Regions from separate parts of the Blautia sp. OM06-15AC genome, predicted to be linked through region 2. Evidence: a T-box and tRNA genes for the amino acid it is inferred to sense, from the RefSeq annotation. Region 2 holds a T-box; the other regions hold tRNA genes.
What was found. A T-box is a leader RNA that pairs with one kind of tRNA and senses whether it is charged. The one in region 2 lies ahead of DXB83_RS10580 (valine--tRNA ligase), so its partner is inferred to be a tRNA-Val.
Positions count from the first base shown of each region.

Region 1: it has a tRNA-Val gene. The T-box ahead of DXB83_RS10580 (valine--tRNA ligase) is inferred to sense a tRNA for this amino acid. The anticodon was not compared.
Region 3: it has a tRNA-Val gene. The T-box ahead of DXB83_RS10580 (valine--tRNA ligase) is inferred to sense a tRNA for this amino acid. The anticodon was not compared.

Region 1 is NZ_QULD01000009.1:78,795-86,184, reverse strand. It holds partial or broken gene DXB83_RS17290 (aldehyde dehydrogenase family protein) at 1-14, shown strand, start outside; gene DXB83_RS12130 (LytTR family DNA-binding domain-containing protein) at 73-510, shown strand; gene DXB83_RS12125 (DUF3021 family protein) at 524-967, shown strand; tRNA gene DXB83_RS12120 (tRNA-Val) at 1,145-1,217, shown strand; tRNA gene DXB83_RS12115 (tRNA-Met) at 1,238-1,311, shown strand; gene DXB83_RS12110 (exonuclease SbcCD subunit D) at 1,426-2,559, shown strand; gene DXB83_RS12105 (SbcC/MukB-like Walker B domain-containing protein) at 2,556-6,497, shown strand; gene queA (tRNA preQ1(34) S-adenosylmethionine ribosyltransferase-isomerase QueA) at 6,643-7,390, shown strand, end outside.
Region 2 is NZ_QULD01000007.1:104,310-111,699, forward strand. It holds gene DXB83_RS10565 (hypothetical protein) at 1-150, shown strand, start outside; gene DXB83_RS10570 (SseB family protein) at 234-674, shown strand; gene DXB83_RS10575 (MBL fold metallo-hydrolase) at 747-1,547, shown strand; T-box leader at 1,658-1,878, shown strand; gene DXB83_RS10580 (valine--tRNA ligase) at 1,974-4,625, shown strand; gene DXB83_RS10585 (LTA synthase family protein) at 4,626-6,842, shown strand; gene DXB83_RS10590 (bifunctional folylpolyglutamate synthase/dihydrofolate synthase) at 7,025-7,390, shown strand, end outside.
Region 3 is NZ_QULD01000013.1:19,471-26,860, forward strand. It holds gene DXB83_RS14050 (VirD4-like conjugal transfer protein, CD1115 family) at 1-170, opposite strand, end outside; gene DXB83_RS14055 (PcfB family protein) at 167-643, opposite strand; gene DXB83_RS14060 (DUF5348 domain-containing protein) at 749-961, opposite strand; gene DXB83_RS14065 (DUF6017 domain-containing protein) at 977-1,867, opposite strand; gene rlmD (23S rRNA (uracil(1939)-C(5))-methyltransferase RlmD) at 2,354-3,751, opposite strand; gene DXB83_RS14080 (hypothetical protein) at 3,836-4,066, opposite strand; gene DXB83_RS14085 (YdcF family protein) at 4,347-4,955, opposite strand; gene rffA (dTDP-4-amino-4,6-dideoxygalactose transaminase) at 4,962-6,095, opposite strand; tRNA gene DXB83_RS14095 (tRNA-Met) at 6,285-6,358, opposite strand; tRNA gene DXB83_RS14100 (tRNA-Val) at 6,392-6,464, opposite strand; gene DXB83_RS16595 (hypothetical protein) at 6,556-6,717, opposite strand; gene purD (phosphoribosylamine--glycine ligase) at 6,897-7,390, opposite strand, start outside.

The DNA.
Region 1 (7,390 bases), on a different contig from region 2:
CATACAAGGGATAGACATCTCCAAGAAAATCCGATATAAAAGAGGATAGGGAAAAGAAAAGAGGGAACCAATGTGAAGATAACGATCATCAATCCATCTCCGGACGAAGAGGAAGAAATCATCATCAAATGCCGTGTGCTGACGGAGGACATCAACCATCTGATCTGCAAACTGAAAAACGGGGATCGAAAAATTACGGGATACGATGCAAAAGGAATTACTCTTCTGGCACTTCCGGATATTTTCTATTTTGAGGCAACGGACAATAAGGTCTTTGCCTATGGACAAAAGAATGTTTATGAAGTTAAAGAAAAACTGTATCAGTTAGAAGAACAGCTGGTGTCTTTTCCATTTATGCGGGCCTCCAAATCCATGATTCTAAATCTGGACAAAATCCGGCATTTGTCGCCTGCTTTTGGCGGCAGATTTGAAGCGTTACTCGAAAATGAGGAAAAAGTGATTATTTCCCGGCAGTATGTGCCGGTTCTGAAAGAACGACTGGGATTGTAGGGAGGCGAAAACAATGATGAATAAAATAAAAATTCTTGCAAATATTTTTTCGAAAATTACCGTGTGCGTTCTGCTTGCGTCCGCGATCTATATTACTGTGATGTGCGGTCTGGATGCCCAGATCAGTGTCATGATTCTCTGGCAGATTCTTCTGGTTTCCGCTGTATGCTCCATCCCGATTCTGATGTACCCGGATGAGGAAGGAAAAGAAGTATCCAAACAGGGCATGATTGCACGGCAGATCATCTATTTTATCTATGCCAATTGTGCTGTCCTGGGACTTGGCAGAGCATTCGGATGGTTTTACTTCAGCAAAGCTAAAATGGTCGTGCTGATGGAGGTTTTGATTATTGGAGTTTATGTTACGGTGAATCTGATCGTATATGTAAATGACCATATGGTGGCGGAAAGCATGAACCAGAAACTGAAAGAGATGAGAAAGCGGAAAGATGCATAGAAAAAATAACTTTGGACAGTTAAAGACAGCGTATGCCGGAAGGACATGAAATCGCTGGTATTGTAGAAACAAAAGAAAAAATTTGAAAAATTTCAAAAAATATCGTTGACAAACAGAACAAAGCGTGCTAATATACATATTGTCAGCAGGACGTAAGAACTGCTAGAAAACAGATATGGGGTCTTAGCTCAGCTGGGAGAGCATCTGCCTTACAAGCAGAGGGTCACAGGTTCGAGCCCTGTAGGCCCCATACTTCTAAAAATATAGTATGGCGAGATAGCTCAGTTGGCTAGAGCACGCGGTTCATACCCGCGGTGTCGAGGGTTCGAATCCCCCTCTCGCTACGAAAGAGAGAGCTCCTGCGAAAGCAGGGGCTTTTGTTGTTTTACGTTCGGAGGGGGCTGCCAGTGGCGGGCCCTGCAGATTACAATACCATGGAAAATGACAGGGAGGCGCTTATGAAATTATTCCACTTATCCGATCTCCACATCGGAAAGCGAGTCAATGAATTTTCGATGATCGAGGATCAGAAGTACATTTTGTCGCAGATTCTGCATGCTGCAAAAAGAGAGAGACCAGATGGCGTACTGCTTTCCGGAGATATTTACGACAGTACGATTCCAAGTGCAGAAGCGGTTCAGGTTTTTGATGCGTTTCTGACAGAGCTTTCCACCAATCGGATTCCCACTTTTATCATCAGTGGAAACCATGATTCCGCCGAGCGTCTGGCATTTGGATCCAGCCTGATGGGAAAAAGCGGGATCTATTTTTCAAAGGTATACAATGGAACGATAGAGAAAATTCCGCTGCAGGATGCGTATGGCACGGTGTGGATTCATCTGCTTCCGTTTTTACGGCCTGCGGTGGTGCGTCATGCCCTGCCGGAGCGTGCGGAAGAAGTAATGTGTACAGCGGATGCAGTTCGGATTGCACTGGAACAGGATCTGGTTGATGAACAGGATCGAAATGTGATTCTGGCCCACCAGTTCGTAACCGGGGCAAAACGATGTGATGCAGAAGAACTGCAGGTTGGCGACTTGGATCAGATTCCGGCAGAATTGTTTGAAAAGTTTGATTATGCTGCACTGGGGCACATCCACAGCCCACAGAAGGTGGAAAGAGATACGGTTCGCTATTGCGGTTCGCCGCTGAAATATTCTTTTTCGGAAGCAGGACAGGAAAAAACGATTACGGTGATCGAATTAAAAGAAAAAGGAACGGTGGAGCTTAGAACAATTCCATTAAAGCCCTTGCACGATCTCAGGAAAATCCGGGGGACGTATCTGGAAGTCACGGCAAAAACATTTTATGAGAACAGCGACTGCGAGGATTACCTTCTGGTGACGTTGACGGATGAAGAAGATGTGCCGGATGGAATGGCAAAACTCCGAACGATCTATCCGAACCTGATGCGCCTGGAGTACGATAACAAAAGAACCCGGTCTGCTGCAGACATTGGCACGGCGGAACGAGTGGAGGAAAAATCAGAACTGGAACTGTTCCGGGAATTTTATGAATTACAGAATAATCAGAGCATGACCGCACAGCAGAAAGCGCTGGTGGAAGAATTGTTACGGGGGATGAAGGCATGAAACCAAAGAAATTAGTCATCAGTGCATTCGGACCGTATGCGGACCGGATGGAACTTGATTTTGACCGGCTTGGCGGCGGTCTGTATCTGATTACGGGGGACACCGGCGCGGGAAAAACAACGATTTTTGATGCCATCACGTTTGCGCTTTACGGGGAAGCGAGCGGTGAAATCCGGAAAGGCGAAATGTTCCGCAGTAAGTATGCAAAACCGGAGGTGCGTACCTTCGTAGAGCTTACGTTTACGTATCAGGGAAAGGACTATACGGTAAAGAGAAACCCGGAATATCTGCGCCCGAAGGACCGCGGACAGGGCATGACGATGGAGAAAGCGAATGCAGAACTGATTTTTCCGGATGAGCGGCAGCCGGTTACGAAAACTTCGGAAGTGACAAAGAAAGTGACAGAACTTCTCGGGCTGGATCAGCGTCAGTTCCGACAGATTGCGATGATTGCGCAGGGAGATTTCCAGAAGCTTCTGCTGACAGGAACAGCGGATCGGAGTGAAATTTTCCGGAAAATGTTTCACACAGAGATTTATCAGGAGCTGCAGAAGCGTCTGCGGGAAGCAGCAAAGGAGCGCTGGAAAATATACGATGAAAAGAAACGCAGCATCAGCCAGTATCTGGAAAATGTTGTCTGCCCGGAAGAGGCAGAATGGAAAACAGAGTTTGACCGGCTGAAGAAAAATAAATTCGACGGCCAGGTTATGCGCGGTATGGAACTGCTTGCACGCTGCATCGAATGGGACGATGAGAAATTAAAGGCGCTGCAAGACGAGCAGAGTACGCTAAATGAAGAGATCGAAAAGAAAAACCAGCTTTTGGGAAAAATAAAAGAGCGACAGACGAGACAAAAAGAGAAAGAGCAGAAAGAAAAAGAATGGGAGACTCTGCTTCCGAAGGAAGAAGAAAAGAAAAAGAGAAGTGAGCAGGCAGAGAAAGAGGCAGAGATTTGTAAGCAGTTGGAAGAGCGGATTCGGGAAGAAAAAGTGTGTCTGGAACTGCTGCGAAAAGTGCAGCAGGAGCAAAGTGCCATGACACAGCTGCAAAAGGAACTGCAGGCAGCAACAGAAGCAAAAGAACAGCTTCAGACAGAGCAGGAGCGTGCAAAAAAAGTCCTGGAACAGAAGAAAGCACGGGAAGAACGTCTCTCTGATGCGGAGGTGAAACTTGCACGGACGGAACAAAAAGAAGCGTATGCCGCAGAGCAGATACAGCAGATGGAAGCATACTGCGAGACAATTGCAGGCGCAGTCAAAGAGGAAACGGCAAACAAAGAAGAGGAAAGCGTTCTTTGTAAAAAAATAAAAGAAACAGAGGAGACAGCGGCCAGGGCAGCCGAAGAGGCAGAAAGGCTGGCCGGGCAGGATCAGGTCTGCGAAAAACTGCTGGATGAAAAGAAAAATCTGGAACAGAAAATCCACACTTTAGAAGAAACGAAAAAACAGCTGGAGAGAACGACGGCTGAAAGGACGCAGATTGCCGCGCAGGTGACACAACTGCGAAAGGAAGAAGAGAACTTACAGGCGGATATCGCGACAACGGCAGAACATCTGGCCGAAAGAGACGGAGCCGCGCTGCTGCAGGAAAAATACCACCAGAAGCTGGAAACGCTGGAAAATCTGCTGGAAAGCTGGGAGCAGGGACGCAAAGAACTGGAAGAAAAGCAAGGTGCATACCAGCGTGAAATCAAAAAGAGAGATGCTTTACGGGAAACATATCAGGCGATGGAATCTTTATTTCTGGATGCACAGGCGGGAATTCTGGCAGAAAAACTGACAGAGGGAGAACCATGCCCGGTCTGCGGCGCTATTCATCATCCGCAGCCTGCCAGACGAGCAGAACATACGCCAGATAAAGAAACGCTGGATCACAAGAAAGAAGAACTTCGGATGCAGGAGGAAGCAGCTGCGGGACAAAGCGAGGCTGCGGGCAGCTGCCGCAGACAGGTAAAGGAAAAACGTGCACAGCTAACGGAATGGCTGTTAAGAGAACTGCCCGAGAGTCAGAAAGAACACGAACAGAAGCGACTTTCACAGATGCCGGATGTTTTATTTCAACAGGAAGCGGTCGAGAAGGCAGAGCAGCTTCGGAAGGAAGAAGAAACACAGAAAGTACGTCAGATGGAATATGCGGAACTGGAAAAAAGACAGACAGAACGGCAGAAAAGACTGGAAAGCATAAAAAAGACCATTGCAGCGGAACAGACACAGCTTGGCCGGGCAGAAGGAACCAAAAGAGCACTGGAAGAACAGTTGGAAAAAGAAATTGCGGAGGCGCAAAAAACGACTGCTTTTATGGAGAAAAAGAATCCTGCGCAAAGAAAGGGTCCGGGGGAGAGCGAGGACAGAAAATCCCTGGCTGATCAGATTGCCCAGGTGATTTCCTTCCGGAAAAACAGACAGAAACAGTGTGAGGGAGAGATTGCTGCCACGCGGGCAAAGGTGAGCCGCCGTGCAGAATGTATCGCACGGCAGAAAAAAGCGGAAGCTGAGCGGAAAGAGGATCATGAGCGGCTGCAGAAGGTGCGGAGCCGTCTTGAAGTACTGCAAAGCGATCGGAAGAGATGGAAGGAACAAGAAGAGAAACTGCTGGAAAATCTGGAAGAGCAGAGAGCGATCTGGGCAGAACAGGATCAGCAGAAAACAGGAGCGAAATCCGAAGGCAAGCCTAGAGAAGGGAAGGAGCAGCTGAAGGATCTGGTAAGTGCAGAAACGGTGAAAAAACAGATAAATGAATTTACGGGATCGGAAATCGCAGAAAAACTTGCAGATGCAGAAAGAGAACTGTGGATTCGGTCTGTATGGGAACAGCACTGGCTGAAACAAAAGCGAAAAGAACTGACAGAACAGAAGCAATGTATTCTTGCAGAACAGGAGGAACTGAAAAAGATCCGACAGGAAATCCAGGAGGAAACACAGAAAACGGAGCAAAGAGAACAGGAAATTCGCAAAAAAGAGCTGCGGGAAACGGAACAAAAGGCTGAAAGAAAAGCACTGCTGGAAAGGATCCGGGAAAAAGAGGCGCAGCTTGCGGGAAAAGAAGAAACAGAACTTCTGGAACATATTGCAGCCTGGGAAGCACAGAAAGAACGGCTGGAAGAAGCACAGAAAACAGCAAAAGAGGAACTGGATGCCATACAGAAAAAACTGATGGAAGTACAGGCGGCGCTTACGGCGATTCAGGCGTTAGAAACAGCGGATTCACAGGAACAGCCGCTCCCGTCAGAAATAGAATTACAGGAAGATTTAAGGGGACTTTCCGAACAGAAACAGGTTCTGGATCAGCGTTATAACGAGCAGTATCACGCGGCAAATACGAATCAGAACACATATGATGCCATTCGGAATCAGCAAAGTCAGATGCAGACCGTGGAAGAAGAGTACAAATGGGTCAATGCGCTTGCGGATACCGCATGTGGAAATGTGAGCGGAAAGCAAAAGATTGAACTGGAAACGTATGTGCAGATGGCGTATTTTGACCGGATTCTGCGAAAAGCCAATGTGCGTTTCCTGACGATGAGCCAGGGACAGTATGAGCTGAAACGGCAGGAAGACGGCACGAATAAGAAAGAAAAAGCCGGATTGGAACTGAATGTGATTGACCATTATAACGGAACGGAGCGGAGTGTCCGCACGCTCTCCGGCGGCGAATCGTTTCAGGCATCGCTTTCGCTGGCACTTGGCCTGTCAGATGAAATTCAGTCGTATGCAGGAGGAATCCGGTTAGATTCCATGTTTGTGGACGAAGGTTTTGGTTCTCTCGATGAAGAGTCCCTGAATCAGGCGGTGAAAGCACTGGAAGGTCTGGCGGATGGAAACTGTCTGGTCGGAATTATTTCTCATGTGCCCAAGTTAAAAGAGCGGATTGAGAAAAAAATCATTGTGACGAAAAATCGAAGCCGGGATGGTGTAGGAAGCCGGGCAGTGATCGAGTAGACCACACAGGAGATGATTGGGATTCGAGAGAATTCCTTGTCAGAAAGTACGGAAAATGCTATAATGGATCCGTTGGGCAAAAAAAGTTGAATGAACAGAGCAAATCCGGCGAATCATGCCGGCTGCCATAGAATGGAGGAAACAAATGAGAACATCAGATTTTTATTATGATCTGCCAAAAGAACTGATTGCACAGGATCCGCTGGAAGACCGCAGCGCTTCCCGCCTGATGCATCTGGATAAAACGACAGGTGAATATAAGCATGGTCATTTCCGTGATATTCTGCAGTATCTGAAACCAGGCGACTGTCTGGTCATCAATGATACGAAGGTAATTCCGGCGCGTCTTTATGGTTCCAAAGTCGGAACGGATGCGGCAATTGAGATTCTTCTTTTAAAGAGAAAAGAAAACGACATCTGGGAAACGCTGGTAAAACCGGGCAAAAAATGCAAGGTCGGAACCGTAATCTCATTTGGAGACGGAATTCTGACAGGCGAAGTAGTCGATATCGTGGATGAAGGAAACCGCCTGATCAAGTTTCACTATGAAGGCATTTTTGAAGAAATTCTGGATCAGCTTGGTGAAATGCCGCTGCCGCCATATATCACACATAAACTGCAGGACAAGAACCGTTATCAGACGGTATACGCAAAACACGAAGGCTCCGCAGCAGCTCCGACCGCCGGACTGCATTTTACGAAAGAGCTTTTGCAGCAGGTGCAGGATGCCGGTGTGAAAATTGCACACGTTACCCTGCATGTCGGCCTTGGCACCTTCCGTCCGGTGAAAGTGGAGGATGTCACCCAGCATCACATGCACTCTGAGTTCTATGTGGTAGAAGAAGATCAGGCAAAACTGATCAACGATACGAAAGCAGCAGGCGGCCGTGTGA
Region 2 (7,390 bases):
CATCTGCAGATCGGAACGGATCAGGTGACGATTGCATTGATGCGGGAAGGGAAGTACGATCAGATCTTAAAGCGGATGGAAAACGTTTTGGATTTATCAAAAGAGCGCAGATTCTGCGGGAAAGACGGCATCTGGGTAGGCGCAGAGTAAATGTCATCGGAAGTGCCGAAGCTGCCGGGGATGATGGTACACAGATTCTGTGTGGGAAAAGCGAAAAAGAAAGGATAAGAGCAATGGCAAAAGAAACAGATACTCCAAAAGACGAAGGTCTGCAGGGGAATGAAAAGATAGAGGAAGCAATTCTGGAATTGCAAAAGGAGCCGACGCCGGAACTGCTGGCACACGTGCTGACGGTGATCCGACGCAGAATGAAAGAGGGCGGACAGGCGATTCTTTCCGTGGAACCGCCATCCGGCGACGATCAGATCCGGATCGGAACGGTAAAGAGCGCAGACGGAAAAGTCTGGTGGGCCGCGTTTACGAGCTTTGATGAGGAATTAAAGGGCGCCGGCAGCGTGAAATCCACGTTTCTCGTGAGCCTGGAACAGCTGATCCACATGGCATCCGAAACAAAGGAGATCAGCGGTGTGATTTTCAATCCGTGGAACCGCACGATCATGCTGGATCATACGCTGCTTTCGATTATCATCGGGGAAGAGAATGCGGGGCACTGAATTGCCGAAAGGAAAAAAGCAAGCACAGAAAGACTCCGAGGGTACATTATTATTTTAAGGAGGTTTTACATCATGGAGGGTTTTCAGGTAACAGAAATCGGGGAAAAAATTTACTGTATTTTGGACGCAGGAAATTCATCGTTCTATGTAGTAGAAGGTGAAGAAAAAGCGGCTGTCATTGATACCGGCATTACGGCAGGCACAAAGATTCTGCCGGTGATCCGTGAGCTGACGGACAAGCCGCTTCTGCTGGTCATCACGCATGCGCATCCGGATCACATGTATCACATGGATGAGTTTGATGAGGTGTACATGTGCCACGATGAAAAGAAGATGGATCCAGAGACGCTTGTGATGCTGACAGCGGGAAAATTAAAACCGTGGGAGGAGATTCATGACATCCGTACCGATTCCGTGATTCCGCTCGGCGGCACAGAGCTGGCCGTCTGTCAGACACCGGGCCATACGCCGGGCAGCGTTGTTGTGCTGGAGACGAAACAGAATTACCTGTTCACCGGAGATGCGATCGGAAGCGGCTGCGGTGTCTGGATGCAGGTGCCGGGCGGAACGAGCCTGGAAGAGTATTATGATGGTCTGGTTGGTCTGATGGCGTGGCTGGTGAAAAAGGGCGGCCGCATGAAATTCTTCGGCGGTCATCACACGCAGGTGTTTGAATCGACGGCGCATCCGGTTTACAATCCGCTCAGCCTCGGTGTTCTCGCAGATCTCATCGACCTTGTGGATCAGGTGATCCACGGCGAAAACCTGGGACGGCCAAGCAATGCGAAGCCGTTTTCGAAAGAACAGGTCCGCTACGCGTCGTACGGCCGCGCAGAAATGCAGTACTGTGCATCGCGGATTCACCGAAAATAAGCGCGTGAAATCTTAAAACTTCCATAAGAAGAAAGGTTTTTGCCCGCGGCGGCTTGACAAAATAAAAAAACGCGATTATGATAAATGCAGTTTCTATTCCAACAGAAAAAGAAAAGGTTATGAGGAAGAGGAGTACATGGCAGGCCCCAAAAGAGAGGACGGTTCACCGGCTGAAAGGCTGTCCGGGAAGGTGGTCATGGAAGGTAGCTTCTGAACCGGAGAGCTGAAAAGCACAGAAGATGTGATGATTAGGTTCTCACGCATGAGTCACGTTACAGACTCCGAAACGAGATACAAATTAAGGTGGTACCGCGGAATTTTCGCCCTTTGCATGCATGTTATGTGTATGTGAAGGGCGTTTTTGATTTAAGACAAGCCTCTGCGGGAATAAATACCACAATACACCAAACATAAAAGGAGGATCTCATGAGCAAAGAACTCGCAAAGACCTACGATCCGAAAGGACTCGAGGACAGACTGTATCAGAAATGGCTGGATAAAGGATATTTCCACGCCACTGTAAACCCGAACAAAAAACCGTTTACCATTATGATGCCGCCTCCGAACGTAACCGGACAGCTTCACATGGGCCATGCACTCGACAACACCATGCAGGATATTCTCTGCCGTTTCAAACGGATGGAGGGATATGAAGTCCTCTGGCAGCCGGGAACCGACCATGCGGCGATTGCAACCGAGGTAAAGGTTACCAATATGCTCAAAGAGCAGGGCATCGACAAAGATGAAATCGGACGCGAAAAATTCCTGGAGCACTGCTGGGAGTGGAAGAAAGAGTACGGCGGACGCATCAACAGCCAGTTAAGAAAGATCGGCTCCTCCGCAGACTGGGAGAGAGAACGCTTCACCATGGACGAGGGATGCTCCAAAGCCGTAGAAGAAGTATTCTGCCGTCTGTATGAAAAAGGATGGATCTACAAAGGAAGCCGCATCATCAACTGGTGCCCGGTATGCCAGACTTCCATCTCCGATGCAGAGGTTGAATATCAGGAGCAGGCAGGCCACTTCTGGCACATCAACTACCCGGTAGTTGGAGAAGAAGGCCGCTTCGTAGAAATCGCAACCACCCGTCCGGAGACTCTGCTCGGCGATACTGCCGTAGCTGTCAATCCGGAGGATGAAAGATACACCGATATTGTAGGAAAAATGCTGAAACTGCCGCTGACCGACCGTGAAATCCCGGTTATCGCAGATGCTTACGTAGACAAAGAGTTCGGAACTGGATGCGTTAAAATTACACCGGCACACGACCCGAACGATTTTGAGGTAGGAAAACGCCACAACCTCGAAGAGATCAACATCTTAAACGATGACGGAACCATGAACAACAAGTGCGGCAAATACGCCGGCATGGACCGCTACGAGGCAAGAAAAGCCATGGTAGAGGATCTCGAAAAGCTTGGTCTTCTGGTAAAGGTTCAGGATCACGTTCATAACGTAGGAACTCACGACAGATGTAAGACAACCGTAGAGCCGATGATCAAACCACAGTGGTTTGTAAAAATGGCGGATATGGCTGCCGCTGCCAGCGAAGCAGAGAAGAACGGGGAAGTAAACTTCATCCCGGATCGTTTCAGCAAGATTTATCAGAACTGGCTGAACAATATCCACGACTGGTGTATTTCCCGTCAGCTCTGGTGGGGTCATCGTATCCCGGCCTATACCTGTGATGACTGTGGCGAGATCACGGTTGTAAGAGGTGGAATGCCGGAAAAATGCCCGAAATGCGGCAGCACCCATCTCACCCAGGACCCGGATACCCTGGATACCTGGTTCAGCTCCGCTCTGTGGCCGTTCTCCACGTTAGGATGGCCGGAGAAAACACCGGAATTTGATTACTTCTATCCGACTGACGTACTCGTAACCGGATACGACATCATCTTCTTCTGGGTTATCCGTATGGTATTCTCCGCACTGGAGCAGACTAAACAGGTTCCGTTCCACCACGTACTGATCCACGGACTCGTTCGTGATTCCCAGGGACGCAAGATGAGTAAATCCCTCGGAAACGGTATCGATCCGCTCGAAGTCATTGACAAATACGGTGCAGATGCTCTCCGTCTGACTTTGATGACCGGTAATGCACCTGGAAACGATATGCGTTTCTACTGGGAGCGTGTAGAAGCCAGCCGTAACTTCGCAAACAAAGTATGGAACGCTTCCAGGTTCATCATGATGAACCTGGAAAAAGCAGAAGTTCCGTCTGAAATGCCAAAAGACAAACTGACACTGGCAGATAAATGGACTCTTTCTAAGGTAAACACGCTGGCAACGGAAGTAACGGACAACATGGACCGCTACGAGCTCGGTATCGCCGTACAGAAGGTTTACGACTTTATCTGGGAGGAGTTCTGCGACTGGTACATCGAGATGGTAAAACCGCGTCTGTACAGCGAGACCGACGAGACGAAGGGCGCTGCACTGTGGACCTTAAAAACCGTTCTTGGCAATGCATTAAAGCTGCTGCATCCGTTTATGCCGTTCATCACAGAGGAAATCTACTGCACACTGAATCCGGACGAGGATTCCATCATGATCGCCGCATGGCCGAAAGAGACCGAAGACTTTGCATACGCAGAGGATGAGGCAGCCGTTGAGATGATGAAAGAGGCGGTAAGAAGCATCCGTGGTGTCCGCACCAGTATGAACGTACCGCCGTCAAAGAAAGCAAGCGTATTCGTTGTAACGGAAGATGCTGCTGTACAGGAAACCTTCAAAAACGGTGCTGTATTCTTCGGAACTCTGGCAGGAGCAAGCGAAGTTCACGTACAGGCAGACAAAGCCGGCATCGCAGACGATGCGGTATCCGCAGTGATCCCGCAGGCAACGATCTACATTCCGTTTGCCGAGCTGGTTGACCTGGAAAAAGAGATCGCCCGCCTTACGAAAGAGGAAGAGCGTCTGACAAAAGAGATCGCACGTTCCAACGGCATGCTTGGCAACCCGAACTTTATCAACAAAGCTCCGGAAGCAAAAGTTCAGGCAGAGAAAGAAAAACTGGCGAACTATCAGCAGATGATGGAGCAGGTTCAGACAAGATTGGAGCAGCTGAAAAAATAAATGAAAAAAGGAAAAAAACTGCATGGAAACAAGGAAACCGTAGTGAAAGTCTGCAACTGGCTCTCTTTGCCGCTGCAGGCCCTGGGATGCTGTATTCTGTATCTGGTGATTGAAGCATTTTCCCGCCATTCGCTGGCATCTGCATGGAGCTACATGGTGGAAAGCCCATGGGTCTTTTTGTACAATGCATTTTTGATCTTCACTACTTTTATGGTAGTTTATCTGTTCCGCAGACGTGTGCTGGTACGGCTGGTGATGAGCTGTTTCTGGCTGCTGCTCGGCATCATTAACGGTGTGATTCTGGCAAACCGCGTCACGCCGTTTACCGGACCGGACTTGCGGAATTTAAGTGACGGCGCAAAGGTCGTGACGAAGTATCTGTCGAAAGGTACCATGATCCTCGTCGTAGCAGCCCTTGTGGCATTATTGGCATTTTTTGTATGGGTCTGGATCAAAGGACCGAAATTTCAGGGGAAAATCCGCTGGTATCTGAATGTGCCGTTAATTGCTCTGGTAATTGTACTCTTTACGGGAGCAACGAATCTGGCGCTTGCAAAGCGTGTGCTTTCCAGCTATTTCGTCAACATCGCATTTGCCTACCAGGATTACGGCTATCCGTACTGTCTGGCAGTCACCCTGTTTGATACGGGAATTTCAGAGCCGAACGGCTATTCCGAACAGCTCGTGAAACAGATTGAGACGAGTGAAGGCGAACAAAAAGAGGATGATACGGTAAAACCGAATATTATCTTTTTGCAGCTGGAGTCCTTTTTCGATCCGGAGCTGGTTAATTTCCTCAACATTTCCGAGGATCCGATCCCGTATTACCGGCAGCTGATGAAGGATTATTCTTCCGGTTATCTCCGCGTGCCGGTGGTGGGAGCCGGAACAGCAAACACAGAGTTTGAAACTATTTCCGGCATGAGCCTCCGGTATTTCGGAGCGGGTGAGTATCCGTACAAATCGGTGCTTTCAGAGGAGACCTGTGAGAGTGCGCCGTATGTTTTAAAGAATCTTGGCTATGCGACCCATGCGATCCACAACAATGAAGCAAACTTCTATTCCAGAAGAAGTGTATTCTCACGTCTTGGTTTTGATACCTTTACCTCGGAGGAATATATGCCGGATATCTCGGATGTGACGGCGACAGGATGGGTAAAAGACCATATTCTGACAAAAGAGATCATAAAAACGCTCGATGCGACAGACGAACCGGATTATATCTATACGATTTCGGTACAGGGCCACGGTGATTATCCGACAGAGCCGGTGCTTGACGATCCGGAGATTACAGTGACAGGCGCGGAAGACCGGGAAAAAAATAATTACTCCTGGGAATATTATGTAAATCAGATTCATGAGATGGACAAATTTGTCAAAGAGCTGACGACAAAGCTTGCGGATTATCCGGAGCCGGTGGTACTTGTGATGTACGGGGACCATCTGCCAACGATGGGACTGAAAGTAGAAGATCTGGAGAACCGCTATTTGTATCAGACCGAATACGTAATCTGGGATAATATGGGACTGAAAAGAAAACAGGAAAACATTGCTTCCTACCAGATTGCAGCAGAGGTTATGAACCGTGTGGGAATTCATGACGGAACCATTTTCCGGTATCATCAGACGAGACGGAATACGAAGAATTATCAGGTGGATCTCGAGGTGCTGCAGTATGATATGCTGTATGGAAAACGGTACGTTTACGGAGAAGACGGAGAGACACCGTATGAGCGTGTGCAGCTGCAGATGGGTGTTCTGCCGGTAACGCTGGAACGAATCGAAAAATCCGGAGAAGATACCTGGTATTTTTACGGAGAAAACTTTACGGCGTCGAGCCGTGTGGAAGTCAACGAGGAGATACAGGATACCGTTTATGTCAGCCCGTCGATTCTGATGGTGCATAGTCTGACCCTGGAAGACGGTGATCAGATTACAATCGCGCAGCAGAGCAACAGCTCGACGAAAAAGGTGCTGACAAGGACAGAACCGAAGACGTATGAAGAACCAAAACCGGTATCTACACCGACACCGACGCCGAACCCGGACAGCACGAAAACGGATGTGACGCAGGAAAATGCCAATACGAGCACTGCGCCGCAGGATGAACTGACGGCAGCGCCGTCCGGTGCGCCGGAGGGCGAAGGCGACAAGATTGAGCCGTCAAAAACAGAAAACAGCGATAAACCGGCCGAAGACGGCGGTCTGCAGAATTAAAAAGAGTGTCCGAAAGATCATACAGTGGGGCGGATTTTGACGTCCCACTGTATCTTTTTACGGGGAAAGTCGAAAAGTCGGGACAAAATTTTGAAAATTGCTATGGACATATCCGGTCACTCGATTATAATGATACTAGGGTTTGAAAGCAGCCCTAAAATACTGAAGAATGGTGAAATAAAGTGAATTATACAGAAGCAGTTGATTATATCGAAACAATACCGAAATTTACGGTGAAGCATCCGCCGGAACATACGAGGGAGCTTCTTTCGCGCCTTGGGAATCCGCAGGAAGGGATCAAAATTATCCATGTGGCGGGCACGAACGGAAAGGGAAGCGTCTGCGCGTACTTGAATGCGATGCTGCTTGCAGGCGGCAAAAAGACAGGACTTTTTACCTCCCCGCACCTTGTACGCATCAACGAGCGGTTCCAGATCAACGGGGAAGATGTGTCGGATGAGCAGTTTCTCGACGCATTTCTCAAAGTGGAAAAAGCAGCCAAAGAATACGAGGCGGAGGGCGAAGGCCATCCGAGCTATTTTGAGACG
Region 3 (7,390 bases), on a different contig from region 2:
GGGGCGGCACTTTCAAAGGCCGCCGCGCAGCCATCCGCAAAGTGCAGGAGCTTTTGGGAAAGGTCGATGCCCTCCGCCAGCCGGTACGCCTGCCCCAGCTTGCCGAACAGATAGACAAACAGCAGATAGGGCAGATTGGCGATTATCAGTTTTTTCATTTCCGGCTTCATCGTGACAGCCCCCTTTCTTTGAATTTTTCCTTGGCCCGGTCAGCGTTGCGGGCCGCTGCCTTTTCCTTGCTTGCGGCAATGTTCTTGCGGATCGAGGGCCGTTCCTCCCGCTGCAACTTCTTGGCCGTGAACTCCTTGAACGCCTGTTCCATGTTGCCGGCGTCCTTGGCCTTGAAAATCACGATGTAGTGCGGGGGCTGGGTAGTGGCGTCTTTTCGCAGCGTGAAGTCCACGCCGTATTTCTTGGCACAGGGCTTAAACAGTCCAATGTTGGCATCGGTGATCTCGATATTGGACAGGGCCGCCCCGTGCTTTTTGAGCTGCTTTAGGCTCTGCTGGCCGTGGTGCAGCTTGGTCTTGCCCTTGTTTTGGGTTTCCAGAAACTTGCGGGCCGCCGCTTGCAGCACTTGGATTGTCAGCTTGGCCGATTTGATAGAAAAGGCTATTGTCTTTTGGGTTACTTCCTCCTGCAATCGCTATCCCTCCTTTCGCAGAAGTGCGGCGGGACGGTTAAGGTGGCACCGTCAGCCGCCGCAGGAAACAGAAAAGGGACAGCCGCTTGCGCCGGTTGTCCCCGATTAAATCCTCACCCGCAGGCCGGAAAGGTCGTCGGCACGGATACCAACCAGATACCAGTTGGCCCCGTACTCAATGCGGGTGGGCTTCCATCTGCCGCCCACCATCACGTCAAAGGTTTCTCCACAGTGCAGGCCGCCGTAGTAGTCCGCCAGATCAAAGCGAATGTCGTAACGGTCGCTGCGCTCGTCGAAAATCAATGCACCCTGTTTCATAGGGCCGTCCTCCTTTCAGATTTTGCCGGTGTTCATGTCATGGGCCACCAGCGCGGCATAGTAACCGTTGATCGTGCTGGGCGCATTGAACAGCATAGCCAGCAGGTATTTCTTGATGTTGCGGATTTCCGAAGTGTTCTTGCTCAAACAGTCAAAGACAAACTCGATGTGAGAGCTGTCCAGCTTCATAAACTTGGATTTCACCAGCTCTGCCGGGTAATCGTCCCCGGCAATGCGGATGGTCTTGCGGGCGCTGCATACGGTTTCCACCAGCAAGTCCACAATTTCGTCCAGCGTTTCCCGGTCAATGCCCTTGACGTGCTGGAAAAGGTGTTCGTACTCGATGTTGTCCATGATGATTTGACGATAAATCTCTATGGCGCTCTGTGATTTCGCTTCCGTTCCTTTCCGTTCCGGCGGCTGTGCCGCCTCGTCCTCCAAAGGAGAGGGTCGGGAAAGGATAGGAATGGGATCGGTAATTGATACATCAGTAATTGATTTTTCTTTACTTGATATATCTTTATTTAATTGCGTTGGTTTTCCCAACGTAGGCTTTTCCTGCGTTGGATTATCCAACATTGGATTTTCCAACGTAGGTGAATCCGGCACAGGCTGGGGCTGTTCATAGATCACATAGTCCGCGCCGCGCAAGCGCCCTTGACTGTCGCGCTCACGGGATCGGACGATGTACCCGGCCTGTTCCAGCTCCCGGATTGCGGCCCGGATCGCGTCGATCTGCTCCCGGTTGATAAGGGATAAGCCTTTGAGCGTATAGTCCCAATCTTCCGGCAGGGAGAGCATTTGCGATAACAGGCCCTTGGCTTTCAGGGATAAGTCCTTGTTCCGCAGGTGGTGATTGGACATCACCGTGTAGCCCTTGTTACGCTCTACACGAAATACTGCCATATTCTCAACTCCTTTCACTCGAAATGTCACCGCGTCGTAGGCGGTCAGCTTGCCCGGCTGGTAGGGACATTCCGCATAGACGCAGAATTGATATTTCCAGTGCGGGCGATAAAAGCGGCAGGTGCCGCAGTCCTCCGGCGTGACCGCCTCGCCGCTGTCGTAGTGGTCGAAACCAGGCTTGCCCTGCATGAGCTGTTCAAAGGCCCGGTCGCTGCCGGAAGTGAAGTACATAGGCCGTCGCCTCCTTTCCGCTTTCGGGCAAAAAGAAAAGCCGCAGAATATGAAAACTCTGCGGCTCCGCCCATGAGAAAGGGACACCGCTTGCACGATGTCCCTTTCAGTCAACTATTTAGTTTTTTGTGTTCCCACACTCCATATCAATAACTACCGAAACCGTGATATAGTCCTCAATACGCTTATTACGGAATTTATCACCCTCGGCGTCAAACACCACATGGCGGGAAAAGTGCCTAAATCTAAGGATTTCTACAAGGTTTCTCTTTGTAGCAACACTATTGTCTCGACGTGCACCGTTCCCGGAAACATATCAACACAGCAGACTTTTTCTACACGGTATCCATATTTTGCAAACTCTACCAGATCCCGCGCAAGAGAAGTCGGCTTGCAGGAGATGTAAAGCATTTTTTCACACCTATATAAATCAACTATCTTCGGCAGAGCCTTCGGATGGATTCCTTCGCGCGGTGGATCAAGAACGATGAAGTCCGGTTTTTCTTCGATTTCATCGATCACCTTCAGCACGTCTCCGGCGAGGAAACTGCAGTTGGTAAGGCCGTTTGCCTCTGCGTTCTCTTTTGCAGCTGTAACAGCTTCTTCCACGATTTCCACGCCGATCACTTCTTTTGCGACCGGTGCAAGGATCTGGGCGATGGTTCCGGTTCCGCTGTAGAGGTCGAAGATCGTGCGGTCTTTCGTCTCGCCGACGAACTCGCGGGCGGTGCTGTAGAGAACTTCCGCGCCAAGGGAATTGGTCTGGAAGAAGGAGAACGGGGTGATCTTGAATTTCAGTCCGAGGAGTTCTTCATAGAAGTAGTCCTGTCCGTAGAGCACTTTTGTCTCATCGCTCTTTACAACATCTGCCAGGGAATCATTTATGATATGGAGGAATCCGACAACCTTTCCTTCCAGCGGCAGACCAAGCACTTCCTGCACGAGCGGCATCAGATCCCACTCTTCCTGGCTTGTGGTGACGAGATTTACCAGGATTTCTCCGGTATTCTCGGCTCTTCGAACCAGCAGGTGGCGCAGGTAACCCTCGTGGCTTATCTTGTGGTAGTAACTTGCGTTCCGCTCTTTAAAGTACGCCAGCACGCAGGTCAGAATCTTTGTGAAATCCTCATGCACGATTTTGCAGTCGCACGCGGTCAGGACATCGTAGGTGCTTCCCTTTTTATGAAGTCCGAGAGACAACGGGCCGTCCTTGTATTCATCGCCGAAGGAAAACTCCATTTTATTCCGGTATGCAAACTCCTTCGGACTTCCTTTGATTCCAAGGAACGGATAATCGGCCTCCCCCGCCTCATTGACCTGGCCGGCCTCCACGAGGGCATCGTCGAGCAGTTTTTTCACCTGACCGGCCTTCATTGCAAGCTGATCCTCATAACTCATCGTCTGGTACATGCATCCGCCGCAGGACGGGAAAATACTGCAGACCGGATCGCGCTTTTCCATCGGGGATTTTTCTGTTACTTCGAGCAGGCGGCCCTCCATGCGGTTCTTTCTTTTTTTGTTGATTTGAAAGCGGATCTTCTGTCCCGGAATTGCATTTTTCACGGTAACCGTCTCGCCCTCCACATGTACACGTCCTTTATTCGGGAAATCGATTCTTTCCACGACTCCCTCGTAAATTTCTCCTTTTTTCATTCTCTTCTCCTTCTATGTCAAACTGATTTCCGGACAGAAAAACTCCGGTACCACGTTCCGGCACCGGAGTTTCTTTTTTCCATCCTACTTATCTTCGTCTTCATCCTCGAAGTAATCGTCGAAATCGTCATCGAAATCATCTTCGAAGTCTTCCAGATAATCCGGAGTTACAAACCGGTATACTGCGTATGCGATTCCTGCAACTGCCGCTACCGCTCCGACAATGGCAAGAACCCATAAAATCACGTTTTTCGGTTTTTCGTTCTCACGTTCTCTCTGTTTTAAAAGCTCTAATACTTCATCAATCTTATTCATACTGTCCACCAACCTTTGCTTTAGATTAGAAACTTAACTTAACGATAGTATACCATACGAGCCGCAATTTTACCACAATTTCCGCTCTTTTTTATAAATCTTTTCGTTTCAACTCACAATCGGTATTTTCACAGAGTCTGACATGTCGAGAATAGTTCGACTGTGACTTTCCTCATGTCAGTGGAGGATACCGATTTCTCTCCGCCTACCACTGCCGTTATGTTTCTTTTAACAATTCATCCCACCACTTTAGAAGCTGAGGACTTCTTGTCTACTGGTGTTAAAATTCAGAATCCGCCGGCAGTTCCCGCAGAATCTTGTGGAACTGACCGCCGCAGCGCTCCATTTCTCCTAACACCTGGTCGATCCATTCACCCTTTGTATGCCAGTTTTCTCTGGTGAACTCAATATCCGAAGGACAGACAAAAAACTCTGTCTCCGGGTAGACAAGCTGGTAATACAGAATACACCGTCTCGCATGGAGATTCCGGCAGCAGAGGATCGCTTTTTTTACCTCGATGCCCGCCGCATCTGTCACTTCCCGTGACCGCAGTGCATTTTCATACGTATACGTCGCCTGGTCTTCGCGTAGAATCGCTTTCTCCGGCACGCTGTTTTTCTGCAGTACCGTCCGCAGAAACTCCCACTCGGTTTCATAGTTTCCGCCGTACTGCTCCGCAAGATCCTGTACACCGGCGAAATGCCCGAGCACAGTACTGTATCTTCCCGACGGAAGCACATACGGCGCAAATCCTTCTTTCCAGAGTTCTGCCGCGTGCGCCGCCATCTGCGGATATCCGTTTCCCGGCACAAAAATCACATCGGCTTTCTGCGGCTCATCCTTCACGAAAATATAGTCCGTAAAGTAGTTTAAAAACTTCTCATACATGAAATGTTACCACTCTTTAAAGTCCATGAGGCACTCTACGACATATGCCATATCCTGTTCAGACAGGCTGTAGAACATCGGCAGACGCATCAGGCGCTCGCTCTCTTTTGTTGTGTATTTGTCCTCTCCGTGGAAAACACCGAACTTCTGTCCGGCCGGGGAGGTATGGAGCGGAACGTAATGGAAGACACACATCACACCGCGCTCTTTCATATAGTTGATCAGTTTTGTACGTACTTCCAGATTTCTTGCCTTGATGAAGTACATATGCGCATTATGTACACAGCCTTCCGGCACAACCGGCTGCTCGATCTTTCCGGCCTCAGCCAGCGGACGGAGCTGCTCATGGTAATAGTTGTAGATGGCCATCCGCTTTCTATCGATTTTCTCATGTTCCTCGAGTTCTGCAAGCAGGTAAGCAGCATTCATATCGCTCGGCAGATAGGAGGAACCGTAGTCGATCCAGGTATATTTGTCGATCTGTCCGCGGAAAAACTTGCTGCGGTTCGTTCCCTTTTCACGAAGGATCTCTGCTTTTTCCAGATAATTCTCATCCTGGAACAGCAGTGCGCCGCCCTCTCCCATCGTATAGTTTTTCGTCTCATGGAAGCTGTAGCAGCCAAAATCGCCGATCGTTCCAAGGGCTTTTCCCTTGTAGTACGCGCTCACACCCTGTGCCGCATCCTCTACAACCTTCAGGTTATGGCGTTTTGCAATATCCATGATGGTATCCATTTCACAGGCAACGCCCGCATAGTGAACCGGAACAATCGCTTTTGTTTTTTCGGTGATGGCATCCTCAATCTTGGTCTCGTCGATGTTCATCGTATCCGGACGGATATCCACGTAGACGATTTTTGCTCCGCGCAGAACAAAGGCATCTGCAGTGGAAACAAACGTGTAGGACGGCATGATCACTTCGTCGCCCGGCCGAATCTCAGACAGGTAAGCTGCCATTTCCAGTGCATGGGTGCAGGATGTCGTAAGCATCGCATGTTTTACGTTGAAATTGTCCTGCATCCAGGCAGAACATTTCTTCGTAAAAGGACCGTCGCCGCACAGCTTGTTGTTTTCCTCTGCCGCCTGGCGGATGTATTCCAGTTCTGTTCCAATAAAAGGTGGTTTATTAAACTCTATCATTGTTTTTTCCTTATCTTTCTTCTATCCATTACTGTTTTATTTACTTTCAGAGCCCAAAACAAGCTCTTAGGTAGTCTCATTTTCTCACAAATCCCTGTGAATTTCAAGACACGATTTTGACATGACAGCCATATCATCAGACTGTCCATAAAGCTAAAAGAACCCTTGATTTCTCAAGGGTTCCACAAGTAGCGAGAGGGGGATTCGAACCCTCGACACCGCGGGTATGAACCGCGTGCTCTAGCCAACTGAGCTATCTCGCCATATTCATTTTCAACACCGTTTTTCATAAAATATGGGGCCTATAGGGCTCGAACCTATGACCCTCTGCTTGTAAGGCAGATGCTCTCCCAGCTGAGCTAAGACCCCACATCAGTGTTTTGTCTGTTGGCTTTTTATCTGTATCACCAACCGACTTCGTTAGTATAGCATTCCACCCGCCAAATGTCAACACTAATTTTCAAATTTTTTCGATTTTTTTCAACTTTTTCTCCCGCCACTCTTTCAGGTACTGCTCCTGTTCAAGATCTTCCCGTTCTTTCTCCCATCCTGCCGCCCGGCAGAGCGTCCATGCAAGCAGAAGAAATACGGCAAAAATCCCCGCCAGACAAACGATTCCCATCTTTTCTGACCGCCTTTCCTGTTCTGATTCTGCTAAAAAGCAAAGGATCTCCTTACTATTGTATCCGGAACGGCGGCGCTTTATTCCCTTTTCAGAACAAAAAGACAAAGCCGCCAGATTTCCCTTTCACCGGGATTCTGGCGGCTCCATTTTACTCAAAATTAAAATTCACATTCACGTTACGCTTCGTCAATCGCTTTTCCAATATCATGGCGGTAATATTTATTGTCAAAGTCAACCCAGTCAACAGCCTTATATGCATTCGCACGTGCCTCTTTCAGGGTATCGCCAAGTGCTGTCACGCCGAGGACACGGCCTCCGTTTGTCACGATCTCGCCGTCTTTGAACTTCGTTCCTGCATGGAAGCAGTAATAGCCCTCATGCTCTTTGAACGTCTCGAGTCCGCGGATCGGGAATCCTTTTTCGTAGGAAACCGGATAACCGTTCGAAGCCAGTACGATGCAGACACACGCATTATCTGCAAACTGCAGGTCGATCTGGTCGAGAGTTCCGTCGATGCAGGCTTCAAATACATCAATGATGTCTGTCTTCATACGAGGAAGCACAACCTGTGCCTCCGGATCGCCGAAGCGGGCATTGTACTCGAGCACTTTCGGTCCGTCCGGTGTCAGCATCAGTCCGAAGAAGATAACTCCCTTAAACGGTCTTCCCT